4 regions of the Brevibacterium sp. K72 genome follow, and region 2 is predicted to be linked to each of the others. Evidence: riboswitches for the same ligand, from Rfam matches in the RefSeq annotation. Region 2 holds a riboswitch; each other region holds the start of a gene.
The links. A riboswitch is a leader RNA that binds a small molecule or an ion and turns the genes downstream of it on or off. The one in region 2 is predicted to bind thiamine pyrophosphate.
Positions count from the first base shown of each region.

Region 1: another riboswitch for thiamine pyrophosphate. It lies ahead of ACQ1RG_RS08805 (ECF transporter S component); the one in region 2 lies ahead of thiO (glycine oxidase ThiO).
Region 3: another riboswitch for thiamine pyrophosphate. It lies ahead of ACQ1RG_RS07250 (TenA family protein); the one in region 2 lies ahead of thiO (glycine oxidase ThiO).
Region 4: another riboswitch for thiamine pyrophosphate. It lies ahead of thiM (hydroxyethylthiazole kinase); the one in region 2 lies ahead of thiO (glycine oxidase ThiO).

Region 1 is NZ_CP191582.1:1,992,309-1,997,551, forward strand. Features, by position in the region: gene ACQ1RG_RS08795 (energy-coupling factor transporter transmembrane component T family protein) at 1-354, opposite strand, end outside; gene ACQ1RG_RS08800 (ABC transporter ATP-binding protein) at 347-1,837, opposite strand; gene ACQ1RG_RS08805 (ECF transporter S component) at 1,837-2,466, opposite strand; TPP riboswitch at 2,492-2,600, opposite strand; gene ACQ1RG_RS08810 (universal stress protein) at 2,691-3,668, opposite strand; gene ACQ1RG_RS08815 (DUF4916 domain-containing protein) at 3,935-4,474, opposite strand; gene ACQ1RG_RS08820 (MmgE/PrpD family protein) at 4,691-5,243, shown strand, end outside.
Region 2 is NZ_CP191582.1:2,495,693-2,500,935, reverse strand. Features, by position in the region: gene ACQ1RG_RS11185 (amino acid permease) at 1-773, opposite strand, end outside; gene arsM (arsenite methyltransferase) at 958-1,728, shown strand; gene ACQ1RG_RS11175 (ketopantoate reductase family protein) at 1,854-2,768, opposite strand; gene thiE (thiamine phosphate synthase) at 2,765-3,442, opposite strand; TPP riboswitch at 3,466-3,568, shown strand; gene thiO (glycine oxidase ThiO) at 3,559-4,740, shown strand; gene thiS (sulfur carrier protein ThiS) at 4,737-4,973, shown strand; gene ACQ1RG_RS11155 (thiazole synthase) at 4,975-5,243, shown strand, end outside.
Region 3 is NZ_CP191582.1:1,648,711-1,653,953, reverse strand. Features, by position in the region: gene ACQ1RG_RS07270 (hypothetical protein) at 1-1,016, opposite strand, end outside; gene ACQ1RG_RS07265 (HutD family protein) at 1,234-1,734, opposite strand; gene ACQ1RG_RS07260 (VOC family protein) at 1,801-2,163, opposite strand; gene ACQ1RG_RS07255 (ATP-grasp domain-containing protein) at 2,281-3,297, shown strand; TPP riboswitch at 3,315-3,417, shown strand; gene ACQ1RG_RS07250 (TenA family protein) at 3,415-4,098, shown strand; gene ACQ1RG_RS07245 (dihydroxyacetone kinase subunit DhaK) at 4,086-5,243, opposite strand, start outside.
Region 4 is NZ_CP191582.1:109,666-114,908, forward strand. Features, by position in the region: gene thiE (thiamine phosphate synthase) at 1-378, opposite strand, end outside; gene thiM (hydroxyethylthiazole kinase) at 375-1,235, opposite strand; TPP riboswitch at 1,223-1,326, opposite strand; gene ACQ1RG_RS00560 (sugar ABC transporter permease) at 1,562-2,773, opposite strand; gene ACQ1RG_RS00565 (ATP-binding cassette domain-containing protein) at 2,770-3,591, opposite strand; gene ACQ1RG_RS00570 (substrate-binding domain-containing protein) at 3,612-4,730, opposite strand; gene ACQ1RG_RS00575 (LacI family DNA-binding transcriptional regulator) at 4,849-5,243, opposite strand, start outside.

The DNA of each region.
Region 1 (5,243 bases), 500 kb from region 2:
GGACCCGGTCGTCATGAGGATCGGACCGAGATCGACGACGACCGCCCCGGTCTTCTCCGCGAGGATCGCCGTGCCCCATGCCGCGAGCAGCGCCCCGAGCGGCAGGAACCACAGGCGCTTGAATGCCGCCCACAGGTCGAGCCCGCTCAGCGGCAGAGCGAGCAGCGAGAAGCCGAGGATGACCCCGGCCGAGACGATGTCGATGCTCAGCAGCGCCCCGACCATGAGGATGAGGGCGACGGCGATCTTCGTCAGTGGATTGCAGCGGACCAGCGCAGTCGACCGGACGACGGGAATGAGCTGACCGGGATCCTCGATCGCGACCCTCTCTCGGGCCGGCGCAGCCTCACTCAACGCGCTCACCTCGCAGCGGCTGCGCGCTCGTTCCGAGGCTCACACGCCTCGCCCCGATCGCGTCGAGGAAGTCGTGGTCGTGGCTGACTGCGACGACCGCACTGCCGTGGTCGAGGACGTCGAGGAAGAGCGCGACGAGTCCCGCCCAGGTCAGCGCATCCTGACCGAATGTCGGCTCGTCGACGATGAGGACCCGCGGCCTGGGCGCGATCATCGCCGCCACTGACAGCCGTCGCATCTCGCCCCCGGAGAGTCCCTGCGGGTGGGCGTCGGCGATCTCGGTGAGCCCGAGTGTCTCGAGCAGGCTGGTCACCCGCGATTCGACTTCGCTCTCACTCCATCCGGCCAACCTGGGGCCGAGGGCGAGCTCGCCTGCCACGCTGGCCTTGAGGAACTGGTGTTCGGGCTCCTGGAAGACCATTCCGATCCTCGGTGCGAGGAAGGCCGACGGCCAGCGGAAGGGCCGGTCGTGCTTTGCGCCTTCGGCCAGTGTCCCGTGGGCGCGCACTTCGCCTGCGAACTCGGGAATGAGTCCGGCCAGGGTGAGCGCCGTCGTCGACTTGCCGGCGCCGTTGGGTCCGACGATGCCGACCGCCTCGCCGGCTCGGATCTCGAGCGAGAGGTCGGTGGTCGCAGGCACCCCCGCCCGTGGCCGGGCCGCACTCAGCCTCTCAGCGGTGAGCACCGTCCCTCCCGGCTCGCCGGATCGCAACGCTCCCGGCTGACGCGGGGGAGTGCGGGAGCCGGACTCGGGCACCCAGATCCCGGTGGCCCGGAGCACCTCGGCGAGGGCGGGATCACCGAAGACCGCGGACGGCGACCCGTGCGCGACGACGCCGTCCTGACCGAGGACGATGACGGTGTCGACGTCGTCCGACCACAGCCCCACCCGGTGCTCGACGACGATCATCGTCGCCGAGGTGGCCGCCTGGACCGTGAGCACCGCGTCCCGGACCGAGGCCGCCGAGGCGGGGTCGATGTTCGCCGTCGGTTCGTCGAGGACGATGACCTCGGGTGCCATCGCGTGGATGCCGGCGAGTGCGAGGCGCTGCTTCTGGCCCCCGGAGAGTGCGGCCGTGGGGTGGTCGAGGGGCAGGTCGAGGCCGAGCGCTGCCAGGGAGGCGGGGATGCGCTCGTCGATGACTTCGGCGCTCATCCCGAGGTTCTCCATTCCGAAGGCGACGTCGTCGCCGACGCGGGAGAAGATCACCTGCGAATCGGGGTCCTGGAGGACGAGCCCGGTCACACCTCGGCGAGGGTCCGGTGGGGCGTCGCCGATCACGAGGTCTCCTTCGGCCTCACCCGATTCGACGGGGAGGACACCCGCGATCGCGTGGAGCAGCGTCGACTTCCCCGCCCCTGACGGGCCGAGGAGGAGAACCTTCTCACCTGCGGCGATGTCGAGGTCGAGGGGGCCGACGGCGAGCGTGTCCCGATCGGCGTGCCGCCACGAATAGCCGCGAGCGCGGATCGGCAGACCCATCAGCGGATGCGGCCGGAGGCGAACGAGGACAGCGCCCCGGTCTTCGCGATCGCACGGTAGGCGTACCACGCACCGATGCCGGAGATGACGATGCCGGAGACGATCGCGCACACGGCGTAGGCGAGCTGGTAGGTCAGCTGCCATTCGGCGTTGTAGAGGATGTTCTCGCTCACGGCCATGAAGGCGGCTGCGACGAGACCGGACAGCGTCGTCACCCACAGCGTGAACCTCCGGTAGCCGAAGGCGGCGAAGACGAGTTCGGCACCGAGGCCCTGGATGAAGCCCGACAGGAGCACGGTCGAGCCGAAGTGGGAGCCGAGGACGCCCTCGACGATCGCGGCGAGCACCTCGCAGAGCAGCGCGGCACCGGGCTTGCGGATGATGGCGCCGGCCAGAGGTCCGGCGAGCACCCAGAGTCCGGCGATGAGTCCGATCGAGGGCGGGAAGGCCTGGAAGCCGAGTTCGATGACCTTCCAGCTGGCGGCGAGCACCCAGAAGATCAGGCCGACCGCGATGCCGAGCACCGCGGTGACGACGTAGTCGACGACGCGCCACTTCTTCGTCGGCGGGGCCTGCGTGTAGGCGGGTGCGGACTTCGCGGCGGTTCCGGGCGCGGTGGTTCTCGGCATTGTGCCTCCTCGTGTCGCAAGGAGGGGTAGAAGAGTCTCGACTTCCTTCGGCGGTGCTAGCCGCATCAGGTTCGAGGGTCTGCAGCATGATCTGCACTCTCAGCGCCCCTGCTGGCGCTCCCCTGTCGTGAGACTTACTGTACAGCACCCGCCGCGCCGCCTGTCGGGACCGCGTCAGGCGATCAGGCAGGCGGCGATGGTCGTCATGTGTCGTGCGGCTGTGGTCAGCTCGGGACGATCATCACCGGACCCTCGGCATGGTGGAGGACCCCGCGGGAGACCGAGCCGAGCAGCGCGCTCTTGACCGCTCCGCGACCACGCGTGCCCATCACCGTCAGCTGCGCCCGCTTCGTCGCCTCCGAGAGCATCGCGGTCGCATCGCCGACGACCACCGAGGTGGAGATCGGCAGACCCGGGAACTGCTCGCCGAGCGCATCCGCCTCCGCCGAGAGCGCGGTCTCGAGCTGCTTCTGCCGACGGTCGGCGACGTCGGCGCCGAGCTCGAGCTCGGGATACCAGTAGAGCCACTCCTCGCCGGCGGGCAGGACGGAGACGACCTCGAGTCCGGCCTCCCTCGAGGCGGCCACCTCGGCGGCGGTGAACATCGCGATCCGCGCGGCCTCCGAACCGTCGACGGCGACGACGACCGGTCCGCGGGCCTCGCCGCGCTGTGCTGAGTGCTGGGGGACGACGATCGTCGGGCAGTGCGCGTGCGGGGGCAGGGCCGTGGAGACCGATCCGAGCATGCGACCGAGGAACCCGCCGCGCCCTCGGGCGCCGACGATGACCACCTCGGCGTTGGAGCTGAGGTTGACGAGGACGCCGGCGGCGTCGCCGGATTCGGCCGCGTACGTCACGGGTTCGGGATGATCGGCGAGGAGTTCGGACGCCTCGGCGAGGAGCTTCTCGGCTCCCCGCAGTGCGGCCTCGTCCTCGGGTTCGGAGGGTATGGAGGCCATGTTCGGGTAGATCATCAGCGGCATCGTGAACGCCGTGACGACGGTCAGGGGGACGCCGCGGTGGAGGGCTTCGATCGCGGCGTAGCGCAGGGCCAGGGCCGCGAGTTCGGATCCGTCGAAGCCGACGAGGACGCCGAGGTCGCGGCTGAGTCCGGACTCGGCGGGCCGCGGGTCGGCGGCGCGGTCATCGGTCGGGTTCGCAGCGGCCTGGCGAGCGGGGTTCCGGTGGGCGTCAGCGTTCATGGCAGTCCTCTCGACGGGGCCTGACCAACCCTGACGATGACGGCGGCCCCGAAAACCACATCCGTCGTCGTCGCCTCCAGTCTACCAGTGCACTTCTACAGCGTGTAGAAAAGTCGCCGAGGCGGTCGCCGGGTTGCCGTGCGTTCGCCGGGTGCGTGGGATTGCCGAGCAGTGGACGCGCAGTGTCGATTCTGGGCGCGCGAATCGACACTGCGCGTCCATAACTCGCCGGGTTACGCCATGGCACGGGCCCGGTGCGCGCTGTCTCAGATGGGAAAGCCGAGGTAGCTCAGGGCTGCGCGGATGATGTGCTCCTGACCGTGGGAGAGTTCGCTCGCGATGTCCTCGCGCAGCGCCTCCGACGGCGTGAGCCAGTCGAGGCTGAGCGCGTCCGCGCGCGGGGTGCACTCGCCGCGGACCTCCATGACGAAGCACATCGAGATCGCGTGCTGACGCGGGTCGTGGAGGAGCGCCGCTCCCTCGGTGGGGAAGTACTCGGCGATGTGGAACGGCGCGATGGCCGGGGGGACGACCGGCAGCGCGAGCGGACCCAGGTCGTTCTCGGCATGGCGCAGCAGCGCCGCGCGGATCGACTCGTGGTAGCGGATGCGGCCGCCGACGACCTCGCGACCCAGGGTGCCGTCGTCGAGGCGGCGCAGCAGGAGGCCGATCTCCTCGACATCGCCGGCCTCTCCGACGCGGACGGGGATGGCATTGACATAGGGGATGGGAAGTCGGCGACGAAGCTGGGCGAACTCGTTGTCGTCGAACCAGTTCTCGTCGAAGTCGAGGGCAGTGCGGGTCATATCCCGATTGTGTCACAGTTCACCTCGACGGACGGGTGGGAGGAGGGGGGTCGAGGCGGCTCATGCCGGTCGGGTAAAGTATCTTGATGTCAAGATAAAACTCCGGCCGGGCCGCAGCGTCGCAGTGACGTGGCCTACAGTTGAGTCAACCACTCTCCGGCCAGCGGCGGTCGTGACATGGCCCGCAGCGGTCAACGACGATTGAAGGGATTGTCCATGATTGATCATGAGGTCCGTACCCACAAGAGCTCAGAGAACCTGGCTCGTGAGGATCAGCTCGCCTGGAAGATCGCCGAGGTCGCCTCCGACTCGACGCCCGTCGATCCCGAGGTCACCGAGATGGTGATCAACCGCGTCATCGACAACGCCGCCGTCGCGGCCGCCTCGGTGAACCGTTCGGCCCCCACCCACGCCCGCGAGCAGGCACAGGCGCACCCCTTCACCCCGGGTGCGACGATCTTCGGACTTCCCCTCGCCGAGCGCTTCTCCCCGGAGTGGGCGGCCTGGGCCAACGGTGTGGCCGTGCGCGAACTCGACTTCCACGACACCTTCCTCGCCGCCGAGTACTCCCATCCCGGTGACAACATCCCGCCGATCCTCACCGTCGCCCAGCACATGGGCATCGGGGGAGCGGACCTCATCAACGGCATCGCCACCGGGTACGAGATCCAGGTCGACCTCGTCAAGGGCATGAGCCTGCACCAGCACAAGATCGACCATGTCGCCCACCTCGGCCCCTCGGCCGCGGCCGGCATCGGTGCGATGCTCC
Region 2 (5,243 bases):
ACGATCGCGCCGATGTAGAAGAGCATGATCCGCCAGAACACCGTGCGGATCGCTCGCGGCATGTCCCGGCGCGGATCCTTCGACTCTCCGGCGGCGACGCCGACGAGTTCGGTGCCCTGGAAGGAGAAGCCGGCGATCATGAACACGGCGATGATCGACATCCATCCCCCCGCGAACGGAGCCTCGCCGGTCGTCCAGTTCGAGAAGCCCGGGGAGGGTCCGCCGAGGATGCCTGCGATCATGAGCACGCCGAGGACGAGGAAGACGAGGACGGCGGTGACCTTGATCGCGGAGAACCAGAACTCGCCCTCGCCGAAGGCACGGGCGGAGAGGAAGTTGAGCCCGGTGAGCAGGGCGAGGAAGACCGCGGCCCAGATCCACGAGGGCACGTCGGGCAGCCAGAACGACATGATCACCCCGGCGGCGACGAGCTCGGCGGCGAGCGTGATCGCCCAGTTGAACCAGTAGTTCCACCCCATGGCGAAGCCGAAGGAGGGGCTGATGTACTTCGACCCGTACGTGTGGAAGGAACCCGCGACGGGCAGGTGGGTGGAGAGCTCCCCGAGGGACTGCATGACGAAGAGGACCATGACGCCGATCGCGGCGTAGGCGAGCAGCGCGCCTCCGGGACCGGCCTGAGAGATCGTTCCGCCCGAACCGAGGAAGAGGCCGGTGCCGATGGCACCACCGATCGCGATCATCTGCAGGTGCCTCGTGTGCAGTCCCCGCTTGAGTTCGCGGGTCTCCGTCGCCGAGGTGTCCGCCTGAGTCATCCTGTCCCCTGCTCGTTGCTGTCGGACCCGGTTGCAGGCCCCGGCCATTCTACTCACATGCCGTCGGCGACGAGGGTGCCGCAGCCGAAACGGCTGGGGGCGGACAGCGGCGTTGACACGTGCTGGGGAGACGACCAGGATCGATCTCACACCGGTGACGAGGAAGCGACGGAGAGGAAGCGCTATGGCTGACGACGACCAGGTCCGCGAAGCAGTGCGGGCGCGTTATGCGGAGGCGGCGACGGCCTCCGCATCCGGAGTGGGCAACGATGAGCTGCTCCGCGAGGACGGCAGCGCGGACTGCTGTCCCGAATCCCCGCGCGGATTCGGTGCCGGACTCTATGACGCGACGACGGTCGGGGGCATGCCCGTCGGCGCCGTCGAGGCGAGTCTCGGCTGCGGCAACCCCACCGACGTCGCCGAGCTCAGGGATGGCGAACGGGTGCTCGATCTCGGTTCGGGCGGTGGTCTCGACGTCCTCCTCTCCGCCCGCCGGGTCGGTGCCACCGGATTCGCCTACGGGGTGGACATGACCGATGAGATGCTCGCTCTCGCCGAGGAGAACCGGGCGAAGTCGGGCCTGACGAACGTCGAGTTCCTCAAAGGCACGATCGAAGCCGTCCCGCTCCCGGACGCCGCCGTCGACGTCGTCATCTCCAACTGCGTTATCAACCTCTCCACGGACAAGCACTCCGTGCTCAGCGAGATGTTCCGCGTGCTCGCTCCGGGCGGGCGCATAGGAGTCTCCGATGTCGTCTCCGAAGACCGTCTCAGCCCGCAGGAGCGCAGTGAGCGCGGGTCGCATGTCGGCTGCATCGCCGGGGCCCTGTCACGAACGGAGTATGTCGACGGTCTTCGCGCTGTCGGATTCGTCGACGTCGCGGTCGACTTCACGCGTGAGGTCGCCGACGGCATGCACTCGGCGATCGTGCGGGCGGTCAAGCCGGCCGGCTGAGCCTGGAAACATCGCTCGCCCTCGTGCTCTCCGGTCTCGCCGAGGCGGCCCATCGTCTCCGCGCAGGCGGCGGCCGGTGCGCGCGGGCTTCCGAAACCGTGGCCAGGCTGCAGACCCCTCTCCGGTCATCCCGCCCGGTCGATCTCGCCTGCTCGCAGCTGCACGAGAGTGAGGTCGAGCAGCGGGGTCGCGACCCCGAGTCCCGCCGCGGTCGCCGCGAGGCTGCCGAGGATGTGCTCGGTCTCGTTGGGCAGTCCGGCGGTGACGTCGCGATAGAGCGATGAGGTGAATGAGGAGCCCTCGGCGGTGAGCATCGAGAGCGTCACCGCGCGGGAGCGCGCCGAGATCGGGTGTCCGGCGCCCATCGCCACGGCTTCGAGCTCGTCGACGATCGCGACGACGTGGGGTTCGCCGCCGGCGGCCATGATCGCCCCGACGGGCGCCCGGAAGAGGCACGTGACCACGCCGGCTGCGGCGATGAAGACCCACTTCTCCCAGAGTGCGTCATCGATGGCATCGATGACCTGGAGGCGGAAGCCGGGGACGTCGAGGGCCTCGACGATCCCGGAAGGCACCTCTCCCCCGCCGAGGCGGCCGATCGTCATCGTCGCCATGTCCGTCATCTGCACAACGTCGTATCCGCGCATCGTGCCGATGATCTTCACGAGGCCCCCGAGCACCTGCCCGGGGAACTCCCTGTCCAGGCGGTCGATATGGGCCATGCCGTTGAGGAACGGAATGATGAGCGTGTCCGGCCCGATCGCCGGGCGAATGTCGTCGATGACCTGGTCGAGGCCGCCGGCCTTGACGGCGATGAGGACGAGGTCCGCAGGGATCGGGTTCGCTGCGAGCTCCTCGGCGGTCGTCACGGCCACCGGGTTCGTCCTGTCCTCGTCGGGGCCGATGAAGCGCAGCCCCGATGCGCGCAGCGCCTCGGCGCGCTCGGGTCGGACGAGGAAGGTGACGTCACGTCCGGCTTCGACGAGGCGGGTGCCGAACGCTCCCCCGGTGGCCCCGGCTCCGGCGATGAGGATCCTCACAGCTCTCCCTTCAGGGTCGCTGCCGCTGCGGCGGGATCATCGGCCTCGGTGACGGCGCGGACGACGACGATGCGCTCGGCTCCGGCTTCGCGCACCGCGTCGAGCCGCTCACCGGCGGCGATGCCGCCGATCGCGAACCAGGGGGTGTTCACCCGTCCGGTGATCTCCCGCAGGGGCTCGAGGCCGACGGCCGGTCGCCCGGGTTTCGTCGGGGTCTCCCACACGGGCCCGAGGCAGAGGTAGTCGATGTCGGGGTCGGCGTCGGCGGCGAGCGCCTGGTCGATCGAGTGGGTCGAGCGGCCGAGGAGGACGTCGGGTCCGAGCACGGCACGGGCCTGGCCGCTCGTGAGGTCACCCTGTCCGACGTGGAAGACGTCGGCGCCGACGAGGAGGGCGACGTCGGCACGGTCGTTGACGGAGAAGAGCCTGCCATGGCGGCGGGCGGCGTCCCGGAGGACCTCGAGGGCGGCGATCTCCTCTCGTGCCTCCAGGCTCTTGTCGCGCAGCTGGATGATGTCGACGCCCCCGGCGTATGCGGCGTCGAGGAACGCGGCGAGATCGCCCTGCTTGGTTCTGGCATCGGTGCAGAGGTAGAGGCGGGCCTCCTCGAGCGAGCGCCGACGCGCGGTTCGAGTCGTGGTCTGCGTGTCTCGCTGGGCGGAGGACGTTGTCATCGCGGGAACCATGCTCCTAGAGTAGAGGAGTTCGCGGGAGCCTCGCTGGGAGGCTGAGAGGGCTTCGTGCCGACCGCCGCACCTGATGCGGGTCATGCCGCCGGAGGGAGAATACAGTGCACGTCATCGTCGTCGGGGCCGGGATCATCGGGCTCGCCACAGCATGGGAACTGCGTGGCCGGGGAGCGTCGGTCACGCTCATCGACCCCGCACCCGGCGAAGGGGCCTCGTATGCCGCCGCCGGCATGATCGCCCCGGCCGCGGAGATCGCATGGGGCCAGTCCCCGCTCTTCCCCCTCATGCGCACCTCTGCCGATCTCTACCCCGACTTCGCCTCGCGACTCACCGCCGAGACCGGGCACGACCTCGGCGAGACGAGAACCGAGACCCTCGTGTGCGCCGGAGACAGGGCGGACCTCGCGACCCTGCGGGACCTGCGCGCTCTGCAGACCGAGGCGGGGTCCGAGGTAGAGCTCATCACCGGGTCGCGGGCCCGTGATCTCGAGCCTGCGCTCTCGCCGGGGGTGAGCGGGGCGGTGCGCATCCCCGGCGACCATGCGATCGACCCACGACGGATCACCGGCGCCCTGCTCTCGCTCCTCGACGACGACATCGTCCGTGAGGAGGCGACCGGACTCGTCCGCGTCAGCGGCCGAACAATCGGTGTCACCCTCGCCGATGGGCGCAGCCTCGCGGCCGACCAGATCGTCCTCGCCGCCGGAGAAGCGGCGGGATCGATCGCAGGCACCCCCGACCTGCCGCTGCGCGCCGTCCACGGCGACATCATCCGGCTGCGCACCGACCCGAGCGCGCCACCGCTGCTCACCCGCACCATCCGCGGACTCGTCGCCGGTCGGCCCGTCTACATCGTCCCCCGTCCCGACGGGGAGCTCGTCCTCGGCGCCACGTCCCGGGAGGACGGTCGCCCCGGGGTGCTCGCCGAGGGCGTCCACCGTCTCCTCCACGACGCCGAAAGGCTCGTGCCCGGGATCCTCGACGCGGAGGTCACCGAGATCACTGCCCGTGCCCGGCCTGGTTCCCCCGACGATCTCCCGTTCGTCGGGCGCACGGATCCCGGCTGCGTCGTCTCCACTGGGTACTTCCGCCACGGGGTCCTCCTCACCCCGCTCGGGGCCCGCTTCGGCGCCGACCTCGTCTGCGGCTCGGACTCCCCGTGGCTGCCCGCAGGGGCGCCCGCGGCCCTTGCTCCCCGCCGCTTCTCCGAAGCCGCACAGTCGAACGAGAGCCCGTCTCCGCGCCTCGTGGCGGCGATGACCACAGCAAGGAAGGAACCATGACCATCACACTCAACGGGGAGAGCAGCGAGCTCGCCTCAGGCACCACGGCCCGCTCGCTCGTCGAGCACGTCACCGGCAGGCAGCTCGCGACGGACGGGACTCCCGTCGACGGAGGCCGTCTCGGGGTGGCCCTCGCCGTCGACGGTGAGGTCATCCGCCGTGGACTCTGGGCCGAGTTCGCCATCGTCGACGGCCAGACCGTCGACATCGTCACCGCTGTGCAGGGAGGCTGAGATGAGCTGGACGATCGACGGAGCGACCTTCGACTCCCACCTCGTCATGGGCACCGGAGGGGCGAGCACCCTGAGCATCCTCGAGAACGCACTGACCGCCTCGGCGACGGAGCTGACGACCGTGGCGATCCGCCGTTTCGACGCTGACGCCAGGGACTCGGTCTTCGCCCTCCTCGAACGCCTCGGCATCCGCTCCCTGCCGAACACCGCGGGCTGCTATACCGCCCGGGACGCTGTGCTCACGGCCAAGCTCGCCCGGGAGGCGCTCGA
Region 3 (5,243 bases), 850 kb from region 2:
GTCACCGACTTCGAGATCTCTGAGGTGCCCGGAGAGATGTCGGCGTCGGTGAGGTTCTCGGCGATGACGACTCCGCCGAGGCCGATGCCGAAGGCCGCGACGCCGATCGCCACAGGGTAGAGGACGCGCTTGCGCTTGAGCTTCTGCCACCACGACTTCGGTTCGTCGTCGGTGTCTGTACCGGCCGCGGCCTCGGCGTCCGCTTCGGCCTCGTCGAGGTTGCCGAACGCGGTGTCGCTGCGATCGCCGTCGCCCACGGCTCCGTGGACGGCCGTCTCATCAGGGGCAGTGCCGCCGGTCGGCGAGGTCGTTCCGTAGACGGCGGTGGCGTCAGGGTTCGCGTCCGGGTTCGCGTCAGGGGTGCGCAGTTGGGGACCGGCGGCCGCGGCCGCCCCACCGAGGGCAGCTCCGCCTCCGGCAAGCGGCAGACCTGCACCCTTCTTCACCGCGGGGGCGAGCTTTGCGCCGACCTCCTTGACCGCTTCTTTGCCCTTCTCAAGGCTCTTGCTGTAGAGGCTCACGGCGACCGCAGTGACGATGCTCGCGATGCCTGCGCCGATGACGGTGCCGGCGACGCCGAGCTGTCCGCCGATGACCGATGACGTCGCTGCCGCACCGGCGCCGGCCAGCAGCTGGGTGGCCGACATCCCGTTCCCGGACTTCTCCTTCTTCTCGCCGTCCTGGTCCTCGCCGGTCTGAGCATCCTGTGCCACGGCGGGCGCGACAGCCGTGGACTCGGTATGCCCCGCAGCGGGCTGCGCTGCCGTCGGCTGTGCTGCCGCGGGCTGGGCATCATGACGAATGGGGTTGGGCGGCATGACCGGGGTCGTCGCCGGATGCGCCGCTGTCATCTCCTCGGTGATGAGCGGCAGCGTCTGTGACGGCTGGGTGCCGTGGGTCGGCTGGGCACCAGGGGTCGGTTGGGCACCAGGGGTCGGCTGCGGCATCGATCCCGCGGCGCCGTTCGCGCCTGCGGGATCGGACGAGTTGTGCGGGTCTCTCTGTTGCGACGCCAAAGTACCTCCCAGAACGTGTGTCAGCTCCCAGTATTCTCCGTGGAAGTCCAGAGACCCTGACCGGGCCCACCCGAGCCTGGGAGCCTCCTGGACGCCCGGCCGACGACTCCGCTGATGACCAGCAACGACGCCTCGACCTGTGACCGCCGGTACACCCGACTCGCACGTTTTCCTCAGGATTCGCTTCCGTGTGGGCGCGACCGGAGCCTCCCCCTCCTCAGCTCATCTCGATGACGCCGAGGCGGCCCGGCAGCTCCTCGGAACCGTCGAGTTCGAGGAGGGTGAACCGCCCCCATCCCTCGACCGGTTCGAGTGTGAGGACGAATCGTGGCCGCTCGGCGGGTGCGGGCAGCATCGTCAGGGCAGGGTGGTCGCCTTCGCGCTCGGTCATGAGGTTGATCGCGAAGCAGAACTCTCGCAGTTCGGTGAGAGCGACGTCGGCATCGCCGCTGAAACGCAGGGGACGCCCGGGGCCCGCCCGGTGGAGGGTGCCGTCGATCGACAGGACCACCTCGGCGGTGGGACAGAAGATCCGATCGAGTCCGGGCAGGGACGAGAACGGACCCGGACGATCGAGGCGGGCGATGCTCAGCCGCCACCGGCGGCGATCCGGGGTGAGGCGCGCGGATTCGTCGAGTGAGACGAGTTCGGTCGTCTCACCTGCGCCATTGGCCCACGGTCTCGGTGCGATGTCGTCGAACGACGCGATGAGGTCCATGCTCGCCATCGTAGACGCGGGCGCCGTCACGGCTGGCCCGCGCCGCCTCAGTCGGCCGGCACCGCCTCAGCTGACGCAGAGGCAGAACGGATGGCCGGCGGGGTCGAGGAAGACGCGGAAGGTCTCCCCCGGCTGCACCGCGGCCTTGCCGGCACCGAGTTCGATGACCTGTGCCTCTGCGGTGTCAAGGTCGTCGACCATGACGTCGATGTGCATCTGCTGCGGATGCTCCTGGCTGGGCCAGCTCGGGGCGTGGTAGTCCTCGACCTGCTGGAAGCAGATGGGCGGCCAGGAGTCGGATGTGATCTCAGCCCACGTGCCGTCGTCGTCGACGCGGACCTGCCAGTCGAGGAGGTCGCCGGAGAAGCGGGCGAGCTCACCAGCATCCGGAGCGTCGAGAACGATCACGGGCTGCTTTGCGATAGCCATAGCCTGAGTCTACGCCGGTGGACGGACGCGGTGAACGGCTTCGGCCGGGAATCCCCGGACCCGTAGGATTGTTGAGCAATACGTCCAGCGTTCCGACACGACATCGAGAGGCCTTCCATGAGCACCCAGCAGCTGCCCGTCGCCGACAGGCCCGCGGTCTACATCATCCACGACAACCCGGAGTGGATCACCCCCTTCGCCGAGGCGCTCGAGTCCCAGGGCGTCGACTACGTCGAATGGCTGCTGCCCGGAGCGACGATCGACCTGGCCGCCGAGCCGCCCGAGGCCCTCTTCTGGTCCCGCCTCTCCGCGTCCTCGCACACGCGCACCGACCCGCATGTCAAGGACTTCGGCCGGGCGGTGCTCGCGTGGCTCGAGGCCGCCGGTCGGACGGTCATCAACGGTTCCGACGTCTACGAGCTCGAGGTCAGCAAGATCCGCCAGCACCGTGAACTCGCAGCCCACGGCTTCGACGTCCCCAGGACCGCCGCCGCGTTCGGGAGCACCGCGATCACCGAGGCGGCTGCGGACTTCGCTCCCCCGTTCATCACCAAGCACAACCAGGGCGGCAAGGGCCTGGGCGTGCGCCGGTTCGACTCCCACGCCGACCTCGAGCAGGCGATCGCCGACTTCGGACCCGACGGCGCGGACGAGCCGATCGACGGCATCACCCTCATCCAGGAGTACCTGCAGCCGGCCGCACCGTTCATCACCCGCGCCGAGTTCATCGGCGGCCGGTTTCACTATGCCGTGAGAGTCGATGTCTCTGCCGGCTCGTTCGAACTCTGCCCCGCCGACGCGTGCGAGATCCTGACCGCTGGGACCGCCGGGGACCAGCGCACCGCCTCGGCGCCGGTCAGCCAGTTCACCCGGCGCGAGGAGATCACCGCACAGACCCCGCTCATCGGCCGACTCGAGGAACTGCTCCGCGACCTCGGCATCGACTTCGCCGGTGTCGAGTTCATCGAGACCACCGACGGCCGGCAGGTCGTCTACGACATCAACACGAACACGAACTACAACTCGGCCGTCGAGGAGGCCGAGCGTGCGGCCGGCCGGCAGCCCGCGGCAGCGCGCATCGCCGAGGAGTTGAGCCTGCGCCTCGGCGCGGTTGCGGGCATTCCCGTGCCCTGACCGGGCCTGATAGTCTCAGACCACCACAGGGGAGCGCCTGACCCGGCGCTGAGAGTGCGAAGGCAGACCCTTACACCTGATCCGGATGATGCCGGCGGAGGAAGTTGGAGGAGACGAATGATCACTGTGTCCCAGGGCGGCGCCGTCGAGGCGCTGCGCGACTCAGCGGACGAGGACTGGTCGGCCGCGGTCGGCCACCGGTTCGTCGAGGAGCTCTTCGCGGGCACCGTGCCTGACGACGTCATGGCGACCTACCTCGTCCAGGACTACCAGTTCTTCGAGGATTTTCTCGCGATGCTCGGCGCGTGCGTCGCGCATGCCGACCGGATCGAGGCGAAGCTCCGCTTCGCCCGGCAGCTGGGGTTCCTCGAAGCCGATGAGGATTCGTACTTCATCCGCGCCTTCGCCGAGGTAGGGGTGACCGAGGACGACTACGCCGACCCTGTCCTCCTCGCTCCGACAGAAGGCTTCCGCGAGGTCATGCGGACCGCCGTCGCCTCGGCGTCGTACCCGGATCTCCTCGTCGTCCTCGTCATCGCCGAATGGCTCTACCTCGACTGGGGTGAGCTCGAGCGGGAGATGCCCACCCGTGCCGTCCACGTCGGCTGGATCGACCTCCACCGCGGTGAGGACTTCTCCGCGTGGGTGCAGTTCCTCGTCGACGAACTCGAACGCGTCTTTCCCCGGGGTGATGACGCCGAGTCGGTCACGACCCGAAAGCGGCTGACCGCGCTGTGGGGGCGGGCCGTCGGGCTCGAGCGCGCGTTCTTCGATGAGGCGTACCGGGCTCAGCGTTCGTAGACCTCGGCGGCCGCGGTGAAGAGCAGCGAGATCCCGACCGCGCCCGCGTCGGGGGTGCCATGGCCGCGCCCGTCGACATAGCTCGCACGACCGCGCCTGGCCTGGAGTTCGGCCGTGGCCTGGGCGGCGTCGGCGGCCGTCTCGGCGGCCGAGGCGAATCCTCCGCTCAGCGCTGAGGCGGTCGGTTCGAGGACGTCGATGACCGTCCGGTCGCCGGGCTCGGCTCCGCCGACGCGGCGGATCGCCGCCGAGCCAGCCGCGGTCGCCTGCTCCCAGACGGTCCTCGGGTGCTCGTCGTCCCCAAGCTTCGCGTATCCGGCGTTGAGCTCCTGGAAGAGCAGGCCGAGCAGAGGCCCGCTCGTGCCGCCGACGCCGTTGAGGAAGGCACGTTCGGCGGCGGCGAATCCCGCCGCGTCGGCCTCCTCCATGAGTCGGGTCGCATGGCGGAGACCGCCGCGGAGGTTGTCGCCGAAGTCGCCGTCACCGGTGACCTGGTCGAGTCGCGTGAGGTGGCCGTGATGCTCTTCGGCGAGTTCGGCGAAGCGGATGACGACGGCGGTCTCGAGGTCGGTGCTGCGATCCTGTGCGCGGGTGCGCAGTGTGCCCACGTCGGTCTCGTCTGCGCCACCCTGGTCGGTAACGCGTTCGGCGATAGATGCGGTCGGTGTGCCGTCGGCGACGGGCGCGGGGAAGGCCGCAGTGCAGGTGGCGGCTTCCCACCAGTCCAACCACTGCGGCTGCATTCGGGTGAGCGTGATCGAGAAGCCGGTCATGTCGAGGGCGGTGACGTAGTCGCCGACGAGGGACGCCGCGACCTTCTCGCCCTTGGCTTCGAGGGCGCGGGTGACGGCGTCGAAGACGTTGAAGAGCTCGATCTGCGTGCTGGCACCGAGTCCGTTGACGAAGACGAGGAGGTCGCCGTCGGCGGGGTCGCCTGCGACGGCGGCGTGGACCTCGTCGACCATCCTCGCCACGAGTGCGTCGAAGTCCTCCCGGTCGATCGAGGAAGCGGCACGTTCACCGTGGATGCCGACCCCGTACTCGAGCGTTCCCTCGGCCAGATCGAAGGCGGGCCTCCCTGTGTGGGAGTCGGTCTGGGCGCGGGCGGCGACGGCGAGGCTGCGGGAACGGTCGGCCACTTCGGC
Region 4 (5,243 bases), 1.4 Mb from region 2:
GGAGAGGCCGACGAGGGGGCCGTCGCCGAGGAGGTCGCGCACCTCGGCGACGGGGGTGTCGGTCTGGCCGACGTGGATGTGGACGTCGCTGCCCTCGTCGAGGAGGCGGCGGGCGACGGCGACCCGGTCGTTGAGGAAGACGGGAACGCGGCGGTCGGTCCCGGCGGTCGCCTCGGTGACGGCGGTGATGACCTCACGGGTGAGGACGAGGAATTCGGCGTCGTCGATGTCCTTGTCGCGGACCTGGACGACACCGGCTCCCCCGGTCACGGCCGCGCGCACGGTCTCGGCGACGGTTCGACCCGCCCCGGCGCACTGCGCGGTATCGGTGACGAGATAGAGGCGGGTGTCGATGCCCGCGAGCCGATCCCCGCTCATACTGTGGTCACCTCGACCCGGGCGCGGCCGATCCGTTCGTCGTCGGTGGTGAAGAGCGCGTCGAGGAAGTGCACCGAGTAGGTGCCGGGGCCGAGGGCCCCGGTGGCGGCGGCCTCTCCGGCGACGGCGAAGTGGGCGTGGGCGGCGACGACTGCGGTGAAGCGCTCGAACGCGGCCGATCCTGCCGGGCCCGCCTGCGAACTCGTCCCCGCCGGCGGGACGGCGGCGAGGTAGGCGGCGGTCACGGCGCCGAGTGAGCAGCCGGTGCCGATGACGAGCGGCATGAATGAGTGTCCCCCGTCGACGCGGGCGATGTGGTCGGCCCCGTCGATGTGGGCGACGATGGCGTCCCGGGCACCGGAAACGGCGACGATGGCGCCGGTCGTGCGGGCGAGCTCGGCGGCGGCCGGGAGCACGGCGTCGACCTCGTCGGTGGACTCGACCCCGCGCCCGCCCGCTCCGGCTCCGGCCAGTGCCGCGATCTCCGAGGCGTTGCCGCGGATCGCGGTCGGGTGGGCGGCCGCGGCGCGGCGGATCCGGGTGGTGCGGTGGTCGGCAGCGCCGATGCTCACGGGGTCGAGCACCCAGGGTTTGGCATCCTCGGTGACGGCGTCGACGGCGGCGTCGGCGGCGAGGAACTGCTGGTTCGTCGCTGTGCCGAAGTTGACGAGCAGACCGCCGGCGAGGTGGGCGAACTGCGCGGCATCGGCGTCGTGGTCGAGCATCGCCGGTGACGCCCCGACGGCGAGGAGCACGTTCGCGCTGAACTGCTGCACGACCGTGTTCGTGATGCATTGGATGAGCGGGTTCGACGCGCGCAGCCGCGCATGCGCCGACGACAGGTCGATGTCGGTCATGACGATCCCTTCGCTAGCATGGCCCAGATCAGGTTCGATGGGTGTTCTCTCAGCCCTGCGCGAGTCGCACCGGGCACCCCATGTCATTTGCCCCCGACTGTATCACCGACACCTAGGGGGCGACGACGGCGCCCGCACGGCCCACCGCCGCGAACCCACCCGACCCCACTTTCAATCCAGCCGCCCGGCCCCGATGATTCACTTTTCGTCCGATCGATCTGGTCTTGAACCGACTGATCGGGCGAAAAGTGACTCAGTTCCGCCTCGGCGACCGACCCAGCTGCCTACCGGCAGCCGTCAGACCTCTGTCGCCCACCCTCCGACGCCTACCCTCTGCCGACGTAGCGCTGGCCGCGGCGGCTGATCGCGTCGATGACGACGGCGGTGAGGAGGACGAGCGCGGTGATGATCTGCTGCGCATCGGAGTTGAAGCCGATGAGGTAGAGGCCGTTGTTGATCGCTCCGACGACGAGCGCCCCGAGCACAGCGGCCCACGCCGATCCGCGCCCGCCGAAGAGCGAGGTGCCGCCGATGACGGCCGCCGCGATGGCGTTGAGGAGGTCCTGCGTGCCGACGAGCGTCGATCCCGCGTTCGTCGTCACCCCGGCCTTGACGAAGCCGAAGAGCGCGGCGAGGACACCGGCGGTCATGAACACGCTGATGCGCACCCAGGTCACCCGGATGCCGGCGCGCCGGGCGGCCTCGACCTTGCCGCCGACGGCGTAGATCGATCGGCCGTACTTCGTCTTCCGCAGCACGAGGTCGATGACGATCGCGATGACGAGCATGAGGAAGAACGGCATCGCCAGCCCGAAGTCCTGGTTGACGAGGATGAGGAAGCCGAAGACGACTGCGGTGAGAAGGACGATGCGGATGATCACCGACGTCCAGCTCGCGCTGTCGAGTCCGGCGTTGTGCCGCCGCAGCTTCGAGTGGATGAGCCCGGCGGCGAAACCGATGACCGCGACCGCGCCGAAGACGTACGCCCACATCGCGGGGAAGTAGTAGCTCGCGAAATCGAAGGCGAACGTGTCGGCCATCGAGAGGTTCTTCTGCGTGCCGAGCGTCGTCAGGGTCAGTCCGGTGAACGCGAGCAGACCGGCGAGGGTGACGACGAAGGCGGGAATGCCGACGACGGCGAAGAACCAGCCCTGGATGGCACCGACGACGAGGCCGAGGAGGAGCATGATCGTCAGGGCGATGAGCGGGGGCACTCCCTGGCGGACGACGAGGACGCCGAGCACGGAGGCGCAGAGTCCGCCGAGCTGGGCGAGCGAGAGGTCGATCTCGCCGAGGAGGAGGATGAGGTTGATCCCGAGGGCGAGGATCGCGAGGTAGGCGACCTGCGTGGAGAGGTTGACGAGGTTGGCAGGGGAGATGAAGTTGCTGTTCGCCGACTGGAAGACGATGACGATGATGACGAGGGCGAGGATGACCGGGAACGAGCCGAGCTGGCCTTCCCTGATCCGCCGGACGAAGGTGCGGACGAACCCCTCCTGCGAGATCCGTTCGTCAGTGATGAACGAGTTCCGGGTCATCGGCGCTCACCCCTGCGTGCCGCCCGCTGGGTGACGACGTTGTCGTTGGCTCCCGTGATGGCGGCGATGAGGACGTCGGTGCGCTCATCACCGGGGAAGTCGCCGGCGTCCTTGCCCAGGCGCAGGACGTGGACGCGGTCACACACGGCTTGGACGTCGGCCATGTTGTGGCTGACGAGGAGGACGCCGAGGTCGCGGTCGCGGAGGCGTTCGATGAGGTTGAGCACCTCGGCGGTCTGGGCGACTCCGAGGGCCGCGGTCGGCTCGTCGAGCATGACGATCGACGGTTCGCCGAGGAGGGACCTAGCGATCGCGACTGTCTGCCGCTGACCACCGGAGAGGGCGGCGATGGGCACCCGGACGCTGGGGATCTTCGCCGAGAGGCTGCGCAGCAGCTCCCACGACTTCGCCTCCATGGCGACTTCGTCGAGGACGCCGGCCCGGGTGTCCTCGTGGCCGAGGAAGAGGTTCGCCACCACGTCGAGGTTCTCGCACAGGGAGAGGTCCTGGAACACCGTGGCGACCCCCGCCTTCTGCGCGTCCTTGGGTGAGGAGAACCTCTGCGGGCGGCCGTCCATGAGGAGCTCGCCGTCGTCGGCGCCATGGACGCCGGCGATGATCTTGACGAGCGTCGACTTGCCGGCACCATTGTCGCCGACGAGCCCGACGACTTCGCCGCGGCCGATGGTGAGATTGATGTCGGTCAGTGCCTGGACGGCACCGAAGCGCTTGGATATTCCGCGCAGTTCGAGCACGGGCTGTGTGGTCGCCGACGCCCGCCCGAACGCGGGCGTCGGCTCGTTCGTCTGTGAAGTCATCGGCGTGCGCTCAGCGTCCCCTACTCGATTCCGGCATCGGCGCAGAGCTTCTCATCGATGCCCGAGCAGATGTCCGAGGCCTTGATCTGGTCGCCGACGATGTCCTTGATCGTGTCCTTCGTGACGACCTTGGCTTCGACGAAGTCGGTCGGCGTGTCCTTGTACGTCGTCGCGGCCTTCGGCTCCTCGCCGTTGGCGAGCGCGACCGCGGCCTTCGCCGCGTACTCGGCCTGCGGCGGGATGGACTTGTAGATCGTCGCGTACTGCTCGCCCTTGAGGATGTTCTGCAGGCCGTCGACTTCGGCGTCCTGGCCGGTGACGACGGGTTCCTGCTTCGCCTTCGTCGTTGCGGCGAGCACCCCACCGGCCGTGCCGTCGTTGGCCGCGTAGATCGCGATCGGCTTCTCTCCTCCGCCTTGCAGCTGGCCTTCGACCCACTGCCGGGCGTCATCGGGGTTCCAGTCGAGGGTGTCGTGACTGGCGGCGATGTCGACGCCGGCGGCCTTGAGGGTCTCCTCGGCACCGGCCTTGAAGTCGGCGGCGTTGGGGTCCTTCGGGTCGCCGTTGACCATCCACACCGGCCCGGACTTCGGGTCGACGCCCTTGGCCTTGAGCCCGTCGAGGAGGGCCTGACCCTGAAGGTTGCCGATCTTCTTGTTGTCGAACGAGGTGTAGTAGTCGGCTCCGTCGAAGAAGCGGTCGTAGGAGACGACGGGGATCTGCTTCGCTTCGGCCTTCGCCAGGGACGACGCGACCGCCGAGGCGTCGACCGGGTCGAGGACGATGACGTCGACTCCTTCGGTCACCGCAGCCTCGAACTGCTGCTGCTGTTGGGAGGCGTCCTGGTTGGCGTTGCGGTATTCGACCGTCGCATCCGGGTTCGCTTCGGCGACGTACTTCTCGAAATTCGGCTTGTCGAGCGACTCGTAGCGGGTGGTCTTCGACTCGGGCAGGAGAAGGGCGATGGTGACGTCACCGTCGGAGCCGGTACCGGATCCGGCCTCGTCGTTGCCCTGGCCCTTCTGGTTGCCGCAGCCGCTGAGGGCGAGCGCGGAGATCGCGACGGCGGCACCGAGGACGGTGAGCCGGCGGTGGGCGCGCCTCGGCGATGCTGATTCGCGGGTGTGGGAACTGCGCATTCTCGAAACCTTTCCTCATTCTGACAACGTTGTCAGGATGGTAGTCATATTTCGCTCACCGATGAGGTTTGTCAACTGTCCGCGCGGAATTCCCTCCGAGGATCCGACAGCCGCCTGCTCAGCGTGCTGCGACCTGGCGCGGTGACTCCTCACCGCTGCCGCGACGGATGAGGCGGACCGGGGTGAGGCCGTTCGCCGAGGTGAGGAGGGGTATCGACCCTGTTCCGGAGCTGCGACGGTGGTCCCCCGTGAGGACCCGCACCGCCTCGGCGGACATCGCGTCGACATCCGGGTCGACGACGGTGACGTCGAGGAGGTCTGCTCCGGGGAAGTCGTCGATGCCGACGACCGCGGGCCATTGGTCGAGTCGCCGGCTCGCGTCGATCGCCCCCATCGTCACCGTCGCAGAAAGCGTGATGAGCGCGGTCGGGGCGGCCCGGGACCCGAGCAGGGCGGCGACGACGTTCTTCGCGCTCGACTGGTCGTGGGCACCCGTCTCGAGGTAGGCCCGCC